Regions from separate parts of the Allobosea sp. GW823-FHT02B03 genome, predicted to be linked through region 2. Evidence: predicted binding sites of a transcription regulator. Region 2 holds the regulator's gene; each other region holds the start of a gene.

Evidence for each region. Region 2 encodes PhoB, which activates phosphate uptake and scavenging genes when phosphate is short. Its sites were predicted from a motif close to TGTCATNNANCTGTCAT; they were not measured.
Region 1: the regulator PhoB is predicted to act here: its motif matches at 1,946-1,962, upstream of AC1REK_RS09560 (DUF47 domain-containing protein).
Region 3: the regulator PhoB is predicted to act here: its motif matches at 2,034-2,050, upstream of AC1REK_RS07240 (BtaA family protein).
Region 4: the regulator PhoB is predicted to act here: its motif matches at 1,669-1,685, upstream of olsB (l-ornithine N(alpha)-acyltransferase).

The regions. Positions count from the first base shown of each region.
Region 1 covers NZ_JBXAJY010000002.1:941,312-945,518, reverse strand. Annotated here, with positions in the region: gene AC1REK_RS09570 (ABC transporter substrate-binding protein) at 1-1,357, opposite strand, end outside; gene AC1REK_RS09565 (hypothetical protein) at 1,463-1,753, opposite strand; gene AC1REK_RS09560 (DUF47 domain-containing protein) at 2,043-2,687, shown strand; gene AC1REK_RS09555 (inorganic phosphate transporter) at 2,700-3,713, shown strand; gene AC1REK_RS09550 (LacI family DNA-binding transcriptional regulator) at 3,736-4,207, opposite strand, start outside.
Region 2 covers NZ_JBXAJY010000006.1:438,301-442,507, forward strand. Annotated here, with positions in the region: gene AC1REK_RS22235 (GcrA family cell cycle regulator) at 19-567, shown strand; gene AC1REK_RS22240 (NUDIX hydrolase) at 639-1,070, shown strand; gene AC1REK_RS22245 (YnfA family protein) at 1,067-1,387, shown strand; gene phoB (phosphate regulon transcriptional regulator PhoB) at 1,392-2,090, opposite strand; gene phoU (phosphate signaling complex protein PhoU) at 2,120-2,842, opposite strand; gene pstB (phosphate ABC transporter ATP-binding protein PstB) at 2,884-3,690, opposite strand; gene pstA (phosphate ABC transporter permease PstA) at 3,715-4,207, opposite strand, start outside.
Region 3 covers NZ_JBXAJY010000002.1:482,487-486,693, forward strand. Annotated here, with positions in the region: gene AC1REK_RS07230 (ion channel) at 1-26, opposite strand, end outside; gene AC1REK_RS07235 (class I SAM-dependent methyltransferase) at 69-686, opposite strand; gene AC1REK_RS07240 (BtaA family protein) at 731-1,984, opposite strand; gene msrB (peptide-methionine (R)-S-oxide reductase MsrB) at 2,201-2,632, shown strand; gene AC1REK_RS07250 (acyl-CoA dehydrogenase family protein) at 2,824-4,207, opposite strand, start outside.
Region 4 covers NZ_JBXAJY010000007.1:252,351-256,557, forward strand. Annotated here, with positions in the region: gene AC1REK_RS24030 (SDR family oxidoreductase) at 1-635, shown strand, start outside; gene olsB (l-ornithine N(alpha)-acyltransferase) at 643-1,599, opposite strand; gene AC1REK_RS24040 (ATP-binding protein) at 1,764-3,836, opposite strand; gene AC1REK_RS24045 (YifB family Mg chelatase-like AAA ATPase) at 3,958-4,207, opposite strand, start outside.

The DNA of each region.
Region 1 (4,207 bases), on a different contig from region 2:
AGAGACCGTCCTCGCCGCCGGTCCAGCCGACGGCGGCAAGCCGCTCGGTCGCCCGGCGCAGCGCATCGGCAGCCTCCGCGGCATGGCTGGCGATGGCGCCGCGGATCTGCGCCTCGATCCGGGCCTGCGCTTCGGGTGCGGCGATGCCGCGCGGGACGCGCACGAGATTGCGGAAGCGCTCCGGCTGCTCCAGCTCGGCGGCGGTGACGGGCGGGCGGGTCAGGGCGGCGCGGGCCTGGGTCAGGAGCCGGGCGGTCTGCTCATCGGGATGGCTGAGCAGGGCAGCCTCCATCGCCTGGAGGCTGCGCCAGAGCCTTGCATGCTCGGCGCGGCGGAAGGTGATCCACTCGTCGAAGATGATGTTGACGAGCTCGTAGCGGCTGGCCGACAGGCCGGCATCGAAGCGGGTCTTACTGAACAGGCCTGCAGTGTCCGAGAGATGCGGCGGCGTCTCGTCCGGCCCATAGGCGGCCGGGGAGACGGCGAGGCGGCCGATCTTCGGCTCGCGCAGCAGCCTCTGGCCTTCCGGTGAGAGGACAAAGTCGACGAAGAGCTCGGCCTCCTTGGGATTGGGCGAGGTTGCGAGGCGTGCGATGCTGGCCGGCGCGAACAGGGTTTCCTCGGGCAGTACGAAACGGTTGGCCTCGCCTTCGGCGGCGCCGGAATCCGTCAGGAAATCGATGGAGATGCCGATGCCGAAGCGGCCGCGCGCGACGCCGGCGGTGACGCCGAAGCTGCGCGCGGTGAGCGTCGCGAGATTGCCGCCGATCGCCGACCAGAGCGCCCAGCCGCGCTCCCAGCCGAGCGATTGCAGCAATGCCTCGACCATCAGATGGGTGGTGCCGGACCGGGCCGGCGAGGTCAGGCCGATATGGCCGGCATAGGCGGGGGCGGCTAGATCGGACCAGTTGCGCGGCACCGGCAGATTGCGGGCTGCGAGATAACCGGGGTTGTAGACCAGCCCGTAGCCGGAAATGGCGAAGCCGAGATAGCGGCCGGCGGGGTCGTTGACCGGGTAGCCGGCGATGGTCTCGGGCGCGCCGGTCGCGCGCGGCTGCAGCTGCGCCAGCAGCCCGGCCTGCTTCAGAAGCTCGAAGGCATCGGGCGCGGAGGCCCAGAACAGATCGGTCTCCGGCCGCTTCTGGGCGTGGATGTCGGCGAGCGCTGCGGTCGTCTTGCGCTGGACGATCTCGACGGCGATGTCGGGATGGCGGGTGCGGAAGGCGGTGCGGAACGGCTCGAAGAAGGACGGTGGGAACGAGGTGATGACCTGGACGCGGCGCGCCTCCGCCGGCCCGGCGGCGAGCCAGCCGAAGACGGAAAGGGCAAGCCAGAGAGAAAGGGCGCGGCGGCTCATCGAACCGTCATATAGCCGGGAAATCGGCCCGCATAGATCGGCAACGCGACCGCTCGGCGAGAGAAAGGGCCGCCGGCGGCGGCCCCTCGGTCGTCTGGCGCCGCCTCACTTCACGTGCAGGAGGACCGCGCCTTCCAGGACGGTGGGAGCGCCGACGCCGGTATTGGCGGCGTGCTCCTTGATCCACTCCTTCGCCTTCTTGAGGCTTTCATCGGTGCCGGCCTTATCCTTGCAGACAGTGACGGAAACCCCGCCATCTGCGGTTCGGATCAGTGCGTAGTTCGAGAAGCCCGTCACCGCCCGCATCAACTGCTCGACCTCGGCCTTGCGCTTTTCAAGCAGGTCGAACAGCTCCTTGGCGCCCTTGCCGGAATAGGCTCTGACGATCGCGTGCATGGCCAGTCCTCCCTTCAAGGCCCCGCCAGCCGCGACAGCTATGCGCCTTCGCGCAAAGCTTGCCAATTCAAGATGACGCAAGGGAGGGTGCTTTGGCCCCTGCGGGCCTTGCTCCGGCGAGGTAGCCCATTCGCTCCACACAGGGCGGCAAGGCGAAAGAACCGGTGAGACAGCGCAGCATGCAGTTGCGGCAGTCACGAAACTGTCACACAAGCTGCCGGCAATTCGGCTTGTTTTTCGCTGCGACGAGGGCGGCGAGGCTGGCCGTGCGATCACGACGAGGTGCGCGGTGCTCGGCTGGTTCCAGAAGCTGCTTCCGAAAGAACCCAAGTTCTTCGATCTGTTCGAGGCGCATGCGGTCCCGCTGGTGGCCGGGGCGAAGGCGCTGGATGCGCTGCTCTCCGGGCGGATGCCGGTCGAGGCTGGCTGTGCCGAGATCTTCAAGCAGGAGGATCTGGCCGACGAGGTCGCCGGCGAGGTCATGCTGGAGACGGGGCGCAGCTTCATCACCCCGTTCGACCGCGGCGACATCGAAGAGCTGATCGGCTCGATGGACGATGCCATCGACCAGATGAAGAAGACCGCCAAGGCGATCGCGCTCTACGAGGTCGAGGCTTTCGAGCCCGGCATGGCAGAGCTCGGCGCGGTGATCGTGCAGGCTTCGGAGCGTGTCGCCGTCCTGCTGCCGATGCTGCGGGACATCAAGAAGCATGCGATCGCGATCGGAGCCCTCTCCAAAGAGATCGGCGCGATCGAGGAGCATTCCGACGAAATCCATGGCGACGGCCTGAAGGCGCTATTTCGGGCGCATCGGAGCGGCGACGCCATGGGCTTCATCGTCGGTGCCGAGATCTACGACCATCTTGAGAAGGTGGTCGACCGGCTCGAGGACGTCGCCAAGCGGGTCAGCCGCATCGTGCTCGAACATCTCTAGGCGGCACGCGCCGTGGACCTTTCGAGCGTCGCCACCGCCCTGATCTTCCTGATCGCCGTCGCGCTGCTGTTCGACTTCCTGAACGGCCTGCACGACGCAGCGAATTCGATCGCCACCATCGTCTCGACGCGGGTGCTGGCGCCGCAATGGGCGGTGTTCTGGGCCGCCTTCTTCAACTTCATCGCCTTCATGTTCTTCGGGCTGCATGTCGCCCAGACCGTCGGCTCGGGCATCATCCAGGCGGCGATCGTCGACGACCGGGTGATCTTCGGGGCGCTGACCGGCGCGATCGCCTGGAACGTGCTGACCTGGATCGCCGGCATTCCGTCGAGCTCCTCGCATGCGCTGATCGGCGGTCTCGTCGGGGCGGGTCTCGCCAAGGCGGGCTTCTCCTCGATCGTCTGGTGGGGGCTGGGCAAGACCTTCGTCGCGATCTTCATGTCGCCGGCGATCGGCTTCGCGCTGGCGCTGCTGCTCGTCCTGATCGTCTCCTGGAGCTTCCTCAAAGTCGCGCCGATCAAGGCCGACAGCACCTTCCGGGCCCTGCAATTCGTCTCCGCCTCGCTGTACTCGCTCGGCCATGGCGCCAATGACGCGCAGAAGACGATGGGCATCATCGCCGTGCTGCTGTTTTCGCACGGAATGATGGGCGACACCTTCTCGGTGCCGTTCTGGGTGGTGATCTCCTGCCAGGCGGCGATGGCGCTCGGCACGCTCTGCGGCGGCTGGCGCATCGTCCACACCATGGGCTCGAAGATCACCAGGCTGACGCCGCAGCAGGGCTTCTGCGCCGAGACCGGCGGGGCGATCACCCTGTTCATGGCAACCTATCTCGGCATCCCCGTCTCGACGACGCACACCATCACCGGCGCGATCATCGGCGTCGGCGCCGCTCGCCGGATGGCGGCGGTGCGCTGGGGCGTGGCGCGCGGCATCGTCTTCGCCTGGATCGTCACGATGCCGGCGGCCGGCGCGATCTCGGCCGCGGCCTATTTCCTGTCCGGCTACTTCCTGACCGGGCGCTGAGGGCGGCGAGGCACCGCGAGCCTCAGGGCAGGTTCTCGCGGAGCACGATCTCGGTGCTCGGCCGGCTCGTGCCCTCGGTCGCTGGGCGCCTGGCGCGGAGATTGGCGAAGATCGAGACGCAGGTCATCAGCGTCGCCTGCGGGTGCTGGGTGATCACCGCATCCATGGTGCCGTCTATCAGCAGCGCCCGGGTGTCGGGCGTCAGGCCGTGGCCGACGAAGACGACATCATGCTGGCGCCCGGCCTCCTTCAGGGCCCGGCCGATGCCCTCGGCGGCGCCGCCGATATTGTAGATGCCGGCGAGGTCCGGATGTTGCGCCAGCAGGGTCTTGGTCTGCCGGTAGTTCTGGCCCTCGTCGTCATGGCCCTCGCGCAGGCCGACGACCTCGATCGCCGGATAAAGCTCCTGGAACAGGTGCAGGAAGCCCATCTCGCGCTCCTCATGGGCGCGATAGCTCAGGCTGCCGGCGATCATCGCGACCTTGGCCGGGCGG
Region 2 (4,207 bases):
CGAAGACAGGTGAAATCGATGAGCGAAGCTGGAGCCTGGACCGACGAACGCGTCGAACTGCTCAAGAAGCTCTGGAATGACGGCCTGAGCGCCAGCCAGATCGCCGGCGAACTCGGCAACGTCACCCGCAATGCTGTCATCGGCAAGGTCCACCGTCTCGGCCTTTCGGGCCGCGCCAAGAATCCCGGCTCGGCCGCGCCGCGCCCGCGCAAACCCGCGACCCGTCCGCCGGCGCATCCGATGGCCAGCCCGGCTGCGGGCGGTGGCGGCATGACCCGCGGCAACACCGCGCTCGCCCCGCAATTCGTCCCGGAGATCGAGGCGGAGCCGGAAGCCGAGCACGTCCCGGCTCCCGCCGAGGAGGTGGTGATCCCGTTCTCCGAGCGCGTCACCATCATGGACCTGCGCGAATACATGTGCCGCTGGCCGATGGGCGACCCGACCTCGCCTGAGTTCCGCTTCTGCGGCGGCCGCTCGCTGACCGGCATGCCCTATTGCGGCTATCACGCCCGCATCGCCTACCAGCCGGCAACGGATCGGCGCCGCGACCGCAAGGTGCGCGCCTGATCCGGCAGGAGCCGATCGAGCCATCAAAGCCGGCCTTCGGGCCGGCTTTTCTATTGGTGGGAGAGACGCCGATGCGCGCCGACGAAACCGCGGGCCCTGTCGAATATGCCTGCGCCCTGCCGATCCGGGGCGGACGCGTCCTGCTCGGGCTGAGGGCATCGCATCGCCGGAACCGGCCATCCTGCTGGGACACGATCGGCGGGCATGTCGAGCCCGGCGAAACGGCCGATCAGGCCCTGATCCGCGAATTGCAGGAGGAGATCGGCATCACGCCGACCACATTCGCGCACTTCACCACGATCGAGACGACGGAGAGCGACGGCGTCTCGCCGGCCCTGTGGCATCTGTTCAGCGTCACAGGCTGGGATGGCGGCGATCCAACTATCGCCAATGACGAGCATAGCGAGATCCGCTGGTTCGCCTTCGCCGATGCCAGCGCTCTGTCGCCGCTGGCCTCGGAAGCCTACCGCCCGGTCTTTGCCCGGCTGGCCGAAGCGCCATGACCGGTTTCGCGATCTATCTGGGGGCCGCGCTGGCCGAAATCGCCGGCTGCTTCACCTTCTGGGCCTGGCTCAAGCTCGGCAAATCGGCCTGGTGGCTGCTGCCGGGGCTCCTCGCCCTGGCGCTCTTCGCCTGGCTCCTGACGCTGATCGACAGCGCCGCCGCCGGGCGCGCCTTTGCCGCCTATGGCGGGGTCTACATCGTCGCGTCGCTGGGCTGGATGTGGCTGGTCGAGAAGGTCCCGCCGGATCGCTTCGATCTGGCTGGGGCGGTGCTGTGTCTCGCGGGCGCGGCGGTGATCGTCGCCGCGCCGCGCTGAAGCCTCAGCCGCGGGCGAAGGTCTCGTCGAAGGCGTAGCCGGCGCCGCGCACGGTGCGCAGCGGATCCTTGGCGTCGTCGGGGGTGATCGCCTTGCGCAGGCGCCCGACATGAACGTCGACGGTGCGCTCATCGATATAGACGTCGCGCCCCCAGACGGCGTCGAGCAGCTGGGCCCGCGAATAGACCCGGCCTGGGGCCTGCATCAGGAATTCGAGCAGGCGGAACTCGGTCGGGCCGAGATGCAGCTCGGCGCCGCCGCGGCGCACCCGCCGTGTCGTCCGGTCGAGCTCGAGATCGCCGGCCGTCAGCATGCCGACGACATGGCCGGGCTTGACCCGGCGCAGCAGCGCCTGGATGCGGGCGATCAGCTCCGGCAGCGAGAACGGCTTGACGACATAATCGTCGGCGCCGGTGGCGAGGCCGCGCACCCGCTCGGTCTCCTCGCCGCGCGCCGTCAGCATGATGATCGGCACGCGCTCGGTGTCGCGCCGGGCGCGCAGCCGCCTGCAGAGCTCGATGCCGGAAAGGCCGGGCAGCATCCAGTCGAGCAGGACGAGATCGGGCGTATGATCGCGCAGATGCAGCTCGGCATCGTCGCCGCGCGCGACGCTGTCGACCTCGAAGCCCTCGGCCTCGAGATTGTAGCGGAGCAGCAGGGTCAGCGGCTCCTCGTCCTCGACGATCAGGATGCGTGCAGGCATGTCCGGCCTCCGCTCAGGCGCCCGTCCGCTCAGCCATTGGCTGCGGGCAGGTCGACCAGGATGTTGGTGGTGTCGAGCTTGGGACGGCTCTCTTCCACCGACTGGCCGGTGATCAGGTAGTGGATCGTCTCGGCGATATTGGTGGTGTGGTCGCCGATGCGCTCGACGTTCTTGGCGCAGAACAGGAGATGCGTGCAGAAGGTGATGTTGCGCGGATCTTCCATCATATAGGTCAGGAGCTCGCGGAAGAGCGAGGTGTAGAGCGCGTCGATCTCGTCGTCGCGGCGCCAGACCTCCATCGCCTTCTGCTCGTTGCTGGCGGCATAGGCGTCGAGCACATCCTTGAGCTGAGCCTGCACCAGGCGGCTCATATGCTCGAGCCCGACCACGGCGCGGTGCGGCGGCGAGAACTGGCCGGAGATCGCGACCGCACGCTTGGCGATGTTCTTCGCGAGATCGCCGACGCGCTCGATGTCGGCAGCGATGCGGATCGCCGAGATCAGCTCGCGCAGATCGTTGGCGAGCGGCTGGCGGCGGGCGATGGTCAGCACCGCTTTTTCCTCGACATCGCGCTGGAGGTTGTCGAGCCGCTGGTCGGCGGTGATGACCTTCTGCGCCAGCGCGGTGTCGCGGCGCACCAGCGCCACGGTGGAATCGCCGAGCATGCGCTCGGACATGCCGCCCATCTCGGCCAGGCTGCGGCGCAGCCCTTCGAGGTCGGCATCATAGGAACGGACGATATGATCGGACATCGGGGCGGATCCTGTGGCGGGAGCGAGCGGACTTGCGGGCGTCAGCCGAAGCGGCCGGTGACGTAGTCCTGCGTCTGCTTCTTGTTGGGGTTCATGAAGATGGTGTTGGTCGCGTCGAACTCGACGACCTCGCCGAGATACATGAAGGCGGTGTACTGCGAGACGCGCGCCGCCTGCTGCATGTTGTGGGTGACGATGACGATGGTGAAGTCGCTCTTCAGCTGCTCCAGCAGGTCCTCGATCTTGCCGGTCGAGATCGGATCGAGCGCCGAGGTCGGTTCGTCGAACAGGATGACCTCGGGCTTCTGGGCGATGGTGCGGGCGATGCAGAGGCGCTGCTGTTGGCCGCCGGAGAGGCCCATGCCGGAGCTCTTCAGCTTGTCCTTGACCTCGTCCCAGAGAGCGGAGCGGCGCAGCGCACCCTCGACGCGGTCGTCGAGCTCCGACTTCGGCGGCTTCTCGTAGAGACGGATGCCGAAGGCGACATTGTCGTAGATCGACATCGGGAACGGCGTCGGCTTCTGGAAGACCATGCCGATGCGCGAGCGCAGCTCGTTGACGTCGACATCGTTGGAGATGACGTTGCGGCCGTCGAGCAGCACCTCGCCGGTGGCGCGCTGCTCCGGATAGAGCGAGTAGATCCGGTTGAAGATGCGCAGCAGGGTCGACTTGCCGCAGCCGGAGGGGCCGATCAGCGCGGTGACATGGCGGTCACGGAAGCTGAGATTGACGTTCTTCAGCGCCTTGTGCTCGCCATAGTAGAAATCGAGGTTCTTCACCGCGATCCGGATCGGCGCCTGGGCGTCGAGGACCTGCGGGCTGAGTTCCAGGGTCGAGAGCATCGACATGTTCCTTCCGATCGGGCGTGGTGCTCACTTGCCGCCGCGCACGATGCGCCGGGCGATAAGCGAGAGCAAAAGGATCGAGACGGTGATGATCAGCGAACCGGCCCAGGCGAGCTGCTGCCAGTTCTCGTAAGGGGCCGAGGCGAACTGATAGATCGTCACGGGCAGGTTGGAGACGCCGCCGACCAGCGTCGGCGAGAACCAGAAATTGTTGTTCAGCGCGGTGAAGAGCAGCGGCGCGGTCTCGCCGGCAATGCGCGCCAGCGCCAGCAGGATGCCGGTGACCATGCCGGACTTCGCCGCCCGCCAGGTGATCGCGGTGATCACCACCGAAGGCGGGGCGCCGAGGGCCGAGCCAGCCTCGCGCAGCGGCGCCGGGACGAGGCGCAGCATATCCTCGGTGGTGCGCACGATGACCGGGATCGCGATGATGCCGAGCGCGACGCCACCAGCCCAGCCGGAATAGCCGCGGAAGGGCTCGACCAGGATGACGTAGACGAACAGGCCGATCAGGATCGAG
Region 3 (4,207 bases), on a different contig from region 2:
CCAGCCTGATCCTGCGTTTCGCTCATCGCGATGGCGTATCAGGCCAAGGGCGGCGCCGTCCAGATGGCTCAACCTCGCCGGGTCGCGAGCCCTTGCACGGCATAGCCGCCATAAAGCCGCCGCGTGCTGCCACTCGCGTCGCTCTCGGTGCAGAGCTGCTCAAGTTCGGCGGCGAGGTCAGGTCGCGGCGTGACATGAAACAGCGCCAGCCAGCGGTTCAGCAGCGCCTTGAACGGCGCCGGCAGATGCGCCTGATCGCCGAAGTCGACGATGTGGAGCGAACCGCCCGGCGCCAGCGTCGACAGCGCCCGCGCGAGCACCGCGCGCCAAGGAGGGATCATCGACAGGGCATAGGAGATCACGACTCGGTCGAAATCAGCCCGGCCGAACAACGTCTGCGGATCGAAACTCGTCGCATCGGCCTGCCTCAGGGTGATGCGGCCGGAAAGACCGGCCTTTGCCACCTGCTGGCGCGCCGTCGCGAGCATCTCCTCGGAGACGTCGAGCCCGTAGCAGCGCGCCTGGGGATAGGCGCGGGCGATCCTGATCAGGTTGCGGCCAGTGCCGCAGCCAATCTCGAGCACGCTGCCGTCCATCGGAGGCTGAAGGCGGTCGACCAGCCCGTCGCGGCCAAGCAGGTAGAACTTGCGGGTCGCGTCGTAGATGTGCCGCTGGAAGCGGTACATCCGGTCCATCAGCCCGGCTGCATCCTCGCTTTGCCGGACCGCGCTCACGCCTGCGCCCCGCCCTGCGTATAGAGATGGAAGGCACCATAGATCGATGAGCGATCGCGCGCGCCGAGCTCGCGGCTGCGCATCTCGTGATACTGCCACTGCGACAGGATCGCGTCCGGCACCCGCCCCGGCAGCAGGCGCTCATCGGCGGCGGTGCGGAAGATCACCCGCGCGCCTGGCGCCGCCGTGCGGGTGATCTGAGACCACAGCGCCGTCAGCTCGGCGTCGTTCATCCAGTCCTGCGCATCGAGCAGCACGTAGCCATTGCAGCTCGCCGCCGGCTGCTGCGCGAGATAGGCGGTGACCGAGCCCTGATGGTAGCCGACCCGGCCGGCACGAGCCCGCACCGTCTCGAAATGGCGCGGCTCGAGATAGGGCGGGACGGAAGCATCTGGCCCCGGTCCATAGCCGCGGCCGAAAGCCTGCCAGGCGAAGTAATTGGTCTTGAGATCGAAGCCGCAGGCCAGTCGCTCCAGCCGGTGGCGCAGCACGCTGCGTATGCCGGCATCGCCATCGGCCGCCAGCGCCTCATATTGCGCCGGCGGGATGCCGAGCCCGTAAAGCGAGGCCGGCTGGCGCACCAGCCAACGCACCAGTCTCTTCTCGAAGACCGGCGCGAGATGGGCCTCGAACAGCGCCCGCTGTTCCTCCATCGACTTCGCCTCCAGCATGATCCGCGGATCACAGCCGAGCCGGCGGCCGAGGAAATGACCGGCGCCGATGAAGCGACCGAGCAGGCTGTGGCGGTAGAAATTGCGGGCGAACGCCTCGATCCGCCGCCGCCCGGTCAGGCTCCGCCCTTCCCAATAGGCGCGACTGACCGCGTCGAGCCGCGGCGCGATGGCGCGGTCATAGAGCGCGACATTGGCCTTGGACTGTGCCTCGCCGAAGAAACGCCGGAAGGTCGGCTGGTCCTCGATCTCGGCCAACGCCGCGAGCTTGAGGTGGCCGAGCGCGATATGGGCACCGTTGAGGTCGACGGCGCTGATCCTGGCCGGGTCGGCGGTGAGATAGGACAGGATGTTGCAGGAGCCCGAGGCGATCGCGACCAGATGGTCGCCCGGTTGCAGCGCCAGCGCCTCCATGTCGACGACCGGGTCCTCCCAGATCTGCGGGTAGACGAGGCCGGAGAAGGCGAGCGTGAACATCCGCTCCAGGAGCCCGGCGCGCGACAGCGCCTTGCTGCGATGGACCGCATTGTTGAGCCCGAGGCTGGTGTTGCGCTTGACCGCCCTGACCGTCTGCGTCACGCCTGCCTCGATGTCACGATTGCGATGGCGAGCCGACTAGAGGAGTCGCGTGACGGTTGGGTGACGCGGGAAGCCGCCGGAGAAGAACTCGGTCTCGGCCGAACGCGAACGCGAAGCGGGCGACGCGCCGCCCCCCTGAAATCAGGAAGACAAATCCCCATATCTCGCGCCACACTCCCGATGAGACAGCGCGGAAAGGAGCCTTGCATGGGCCTGATGGACATGTTCGCCAAGACGGGGAAGCCGGAGCGCGAATTCCCCTTCCAGCTCAGCGACGCCGAATGGCGCGAGAAGCTGACGCCCGAGCAGTATTACGTGCTGCGTGGCCACGGCACCGAGCGCGCCGGCTCCTGTGCCCTGAACTTCGAGAAGCGCGCCGGCACCTTCTCCTGCGCCGGCTGCGACCAGCCGCTGTTCAAGGCCGGCAAGAAGTTCGAGAGCGGCACCGGCTGGCCGAGCTTCGACCAGCCGCTCCAGGGCTCGGTCGAGGAGAGCGAGGACTATAGCTTCGGCATGCACCGGGTCGAGGTGCACTGCGCCAATTGCGGCGGCCATCTCGGCCATGTCTTCCCCGACGGCCCCCCGCCCACCGGCCTGCGTTACTGCATCAACGGCGTCGCGATGAATTTCGCGCCTGAAGTGGGTTGAACGAACGTCTCCCTCGGGAATGAAGCGCGGGAACCCCTCTCCTGGAAGGAGAGGGGTAGGGGTGAGGTGTTCGGACTGAAAACATTGGCCTGAACCTGACCGCGCGGTGAACGCTCGCGGAACTAGTCAAATCTCCGACACCTCACCCTGCCCTCTCGTTACAGGAGAGGGTTCCCCGCGCTGTCCGAGCCTCAAATCTCGGGCACCGCCCTTCGCGCCAGGGCCGCGGCATCCACGCCATGCGGCAGATCGCCGAAATGGCCGGACCAGCGCCCGGCGAGCCGCGTCGCGACGAAGGCGTCCGCGATCGCATGCGGCGCGTGGCGGAGCAGCAGCGCGCCCTGCAGCATCAGCGCCAGCCGCTCGGTCAGCCGGCGCGCTTGCCCTTCATGGCGGATGAGTTCGGGCAGATCGCCCTCCAGCGCCTGCAGTGCCGCGTCATAGCGCCGGTCCTGGCCCGAAACCGCGTGCAATTCCTTGAGCAGCGCCTGCAGCGAGCCCGGCTCGCGCTCGAGCGAGCGCAGCAAGTCGAGGCAGATGACATTGCCCGAGCCTTCCCAGACCGAGTTGAGCGGCGCCTCGCGATAGTGCCGCGCCATCGGGCTCTCCTCTATGAAGCCGTTGCCGCCATGGCATTCCAGCGCCTCGACGATCACCGCTGGCGTGCGTTTCGCCACCCAGTACTTCGCCAGGGGCGCGCCGATCCGCGCCAGCAGCTTTTCACTCTCGGACTGCTCCTGCCGGTCGACCGCGGCGAACAGCCTAAACGCGAGCCAGGCCGCGGCCTCCGCCTCGATGGCGAGATCGGCGATCACGTTCTGCATGATCGGCTGGTCGATCAAGAGGCGTTGGAAGGCGGTGCGGTGCTGGGCGTGATGGCCGGCGAGCATCACCGCCTGCCGCATCAGCCCGGCCGAGGCCGCGGCAATGTCGAGCCTTGTATTGTGGTTCATCGAAAGCCCGGTCCGCAGGCCCCTGCCGGGATCGCCGAGCATATGGCCGATCGCCCCTCTGAACTCGACCTCGGAGGAGGCATTCGAGCGGTTGCCGCATTTGTCCTTCAGGCGCTGGATCGCGATACCGTTGCGCGCCCCGTCGGGCAGCCAGCCTGGCACCACGAAACAGGAAATCCCCTCATCCGTCCTGGCCAGCGTCAGGAAGACGTCCGAATGCGGCACCGAGAAGAACCATTTGCTGCCGTGCAGTGAATAGGTGCCGTCGCGATTGTCATAGGCGATGGTCTGGGTCTGGCGGAGATCCGAGCCGCCCTGCGTCTCGGTCATCGCCATGCCGACCGTGGCGCCGGTCTTGCCGGCGGCCGGCCCCTGGCGCTTGTCATAGGCCGAGGACGAGATCAGCGCGCCCCACTCCGCCCAGCGCGCCCGGTCCTGCCTCAGCACGGGGATCGCCGAATAGGTCATCGAGATCGGGCAGCAGATCCCGCTCTCGCAGCCATACCAGAGATATTGCAGGGCGGCTCGCGCCACCTGCGCCCCCGGGCCGGGCCTGTTCCAGGCCAGCGCATGCGTCTCCTGGCCGATTGCCCGGCTCATCAGCGCGTGCCAAGCCGGGTGG
Region 4 (4,207 bases), on a different contig from region 2:
GCGACCCCGTACTGCGGACGTTGGCCGACAGGCTCGCGGCGGCCCCCAATCTGCGCTGGATCGGCTATCTCTCGACGATCGGCGTCTATGGCGACCATGGTGGCGCCTGGATCGACGAGACTGCCGAAGCGCGGCCGACCAGCCGGCGCTCGCGCCAGCGCCTCGACATCGAGCGCGATTGGCTCTCTCTGGGCGAGCGCAGCGGCAAGCCGGTGCAGATCTTCCGGCTCTCCGGCATCTATGGGCCGAGCCGCAACGCCATCACCAAATTGCGCGCCGGCACCGCAAACCGGCTGATCAAGCCCGGCCAGGTCTTCAACCGCATCCATGTCGACGACATCGCCGGGGTGCTGCTGGCCTCGCTCGGCAAGCCGCAGCCCGGCGCGATCTACAACGTCACCGACGACGAGCCGGCGCCGCCGCAGGACGTGATCAGCTTCGCTGCCGAACTCGCCGGGCTGGCGCCACCGCCGGAAACGCCCTTCGATCCGGCCAAGCTCTCGCCAATGGCGGCAAGCTTCTATGGCGAGAACAAGCGGGTCTCGAACGCGCTGGTGAAACGCGAACTCGGCTACAGCTTCCGTTATCCGGAGTACCGCCAGGCGCTGCGCGACCTCGCGGCGAACGGTGAATAGAATCGCCTCAGGCGGCGTAGCGCCCGGCCTCGCCGTCGAGATAATCGAGATAGCGCTGGTCGATCGAGGCAACCGGCACGATCACCAGCACGTCGGTCGTGCCGAACTGGCGGTCGATCACGGCGCCGGCGCCGAAGCGGGCGCCGAGGCGCAGATAGCCCTTCACCAGCGGCGGCAGGCTCTTCAGCGCAGCCTTGGCGTCGACCATGCCGGCAGGCAGGCGGTCCATCGCCACATAACGCTCCGGCTTGGCGACGACGCGCCATTCGCCCTGAGCGGTGGCGTGATGGTGCAGGAAGGAGAGCGGCAGCGCCAGCGTATCGGGGTCGACGCCGTCAAAGCTGGCGCAGCCGAACATGGCGTCGATGCGATGGTGGCGGACATAGGCCCAGATGCCGTGCCAGAGCAACTCCACCGTCTTCTTGGTGCGGTAGGGCTTGAGCACGCAGGAACGGCCGAGCTCGAGGAAGCGCAACTCGGGATGGCGCGCGATCATCGGCTCGATGTCGAATTCCGACTGGCTGTAGAAGCCGCCGAGCCGCCAGGCCGCCTGCTCGCGCATCAACCGGTAGGTGCCGACGACCTTGGGCTTTATGCCGCCGAAGCGGCCCCGCGCGGCGTGATCTATGACCAAGAGATGGTCGCAGGAGGCATCGAACCGGTCGGCATCGCGCCGGAACATGCGCGAGACGACATCGGGCTTCGCCGACATCTCCTGGTAGAAGACGCGGTAGCGCAGGCGCTGCGCCCGCCAGATCTCGCGCGGGCCGCGCGCCAGACGGACCTCAAGCGAGCCCGAACGGCCGAGAGTCCCCGACAGCGCATCGGGGCCTGGATAGGAAAAGACACTGCGCTGCCTGGCACCTGCCATCAGCCCGAAAGGCGAGAATCTGCCACGCTGCGGCAAGGCTCCCGGCTTCTGCTTTGCCGGCTGGCGGAGACCTAGGAGAACGTCGAACGCCATTTGCGGTCTTATCCCTGTGAGGCCTCGGCTAGGCGCATGACACCACTGCGCCGAACGTCTAACGGGATCGCGACAGAACTACGACAGAGATATGACCAAGAGATAGCCGATCGGCAACGCGATGGCGACCCCCTTTGCGACATCGCCCGGCGCGGTCGATGGCCTCAGGCGGAACGCGCGGACGTCTTTGCGGCCCCGGCAAGCTTTTCCACCCAGGCGCGCAGAGCGTCGCGCGAAAGCGGCTTAGCCAGACAATCATCCATGCCGCCCGCGAGTGCCGCGCGCCGATCCTCGTCGGAGGTATTCGCGGTCACCGCCAGGATCGGCAGGCGGGCAGCCCCCCGCGCACGTTCCGCCGCGCGGATGCGACGGGCCACGGCGATGCCGTCGAGGACCGGCATCCGGATGTCGAGCAAGGCGAGATCGAAGGCCGGCCGCTGCCCGGCAAGGGCTGCCTCGGCCAGGCGAATCGCCTCACTACCATCACGCGCCCAGGTCGGCACGCAGCCGAAATGCTCCAGCGTCCGCGTCACCAGCAGCGCGTTGATCTCATTGTCCTCGGCAACCAGCACCTGTAGCCCGTTTGCGACCTCCGGCGTCGCCACACGGTTGGCCGTGGCCGCGGTCTCCGGCGGGCGCCGTGTCGCCCCGAGGCGCTCCTGCAGCGAGCGGGCACGGACCGGCTTGACCAGGAAGCCGGTGAACCCTGCCGTGAAGGGCGAGCCGTAGCCGCGGCGCTCGGCCGGCGACAGCATGATGACGATCTCGGCGACGCCTGCTTGCCTTGCCACCTCGGCCAGTACCTCGACATCGCCGCCGGGCAATGCCCGGTCGACCAGTACCGCCGTCAGCGCGGCGTCCTCTTTCAGTCGGGCGAGCGCGGCCTGCCGATCGGCAGCGAGGATGACGGTGGCGCCGTGACGCCGGGCCAGCTCGGCGAGATGGCCGGCGCTGAAGGGGGCTCCGGAGGCGACCAGCAGACGCTTGCCGCGCCAGTCCGGCCCTTCGGCTGCAGGGGCTGCCCCTGCAACCGCACGAAGCGGCAGGCTCAGCCTGAAGGTCGCGCCCTGCCCCAACGTGCTTTCAACCTGAATCGTGCCGCCCATCGCCGCTGCCAGCCGGCGCGCAATGGCGAGCCCGAGCCCTGTCCCGCCCGTCGTCGGCACGCCCGCGGATTCGACCTGTTCAAATTCCTCGAAAATGCTCTCGAGACGCTCGGCGGGAATGCCGGGGCCGGTATCGGCGACCGCGACGAGGATCGCCTCGCCATTGCGCTCCGCCCGGATGCCGACTCCGCCGCGTTCGGTGAACTTCACGGCATTGCCGACGAGATTGAGCAGGATCTGGCGCAGGCGCTCGGCGTCGCCGCGGATGAACTGCGGCAGGTCGGCGGCGAGCAGGGCCGAGACCTCGATGCCCTTGGCCTGGGCGCGCGGCGCCATCAGTTCGGTCACGTCCTCGATCAGCAGAGCAAGATCGAAAGGATCGTCCGCCAGTTCGAGCTTTCCGGCCTCGACCTTGGCGAAGTCGAGAATACCGTCGACCAGGCCGAGCAGCGCCTCGCCCGAAGTGCGCAGCGCCCGGACATAGGTCGCCTGCTCCGGCTCGAGCCTGGTGTCGCCGAGCAGGTCGGCCATGCCGAGAATGCCGTTGAGCGGGGTTCGGAATTCGTGGCTGACCGTAGCGAGGAAGCGTGACTTGGCGGCACTCGCCTCCTCCGCCCGGCTGCGCGCCTCCTCAAGCGCGCGCTCGCCGGCGATGCGGGCGCTGATGTCGCGACCGACGCGCTGCAGCACGGCCTGCCCCGCCGCGACCGGAACGACGGTCTCGACCCAGGAGATCCAGCGTTCGCCAGCCTCGGTTTCGATGCACTCGTCGAAGATGCGGACACCGTCCGCCAAGGCCTGGGCCGGCCGGGTGATGCGGACCTGTGGCCGATGCAAGCTGCCGATGGCCGCACTCTCGTCGAGGCCGAGCAGCGCCGCATAGGCGGCATTGGCATAGACGATCCGGCCTTCGCTGCGCCGGACGATCAGATCGCCCTGCGCCTCGATCAGGCTGCGATAGCGCTCCTCGCTATCGGCCAGTTCCCAGAGCCGGTCGTTCAGGCGCTCGACATCGCCGGCGATCGCCGCGGCCTGGCGCACGACGCGTCCCCGCTCGCGCAGCAGCCAGAGAGCCGCGACGCCGCTGAGCACGGCGAGCAGCGAGGTTGCGACTGCGACGACGACAGGCAAGGCAGGCCAGGACTCCATGGACGCCGATATAGCAGGGCCATGTTGAAGAAAGGTTCGCGCCAAAGCCCCGGATTGCGGCGGGTTCGAACGATTTCGTTAACCTTTTGGCATGGAACGGCGATCAGGCCGCCTGCGCCGCCTGATCGATCCGCGAGCGATAGGACAGCGCCTCGGCAAGATGGATGCGCCCGACCTTTTCCTCGCCGTCGAGATCCGCGAGCGTGCGGGCGACCTTGAGCACGCGGTGGTAGCCGCGCGCCGTCAGCCGCATCGCCTCGGCGGCGCTGCGCAGCAGGGCGAGCCCGGCGGCGTCGGGCCGCGCGACCTCGTCGAGCGCCGAGGATGGGCAGCCGGCATTACTGGTTACACCT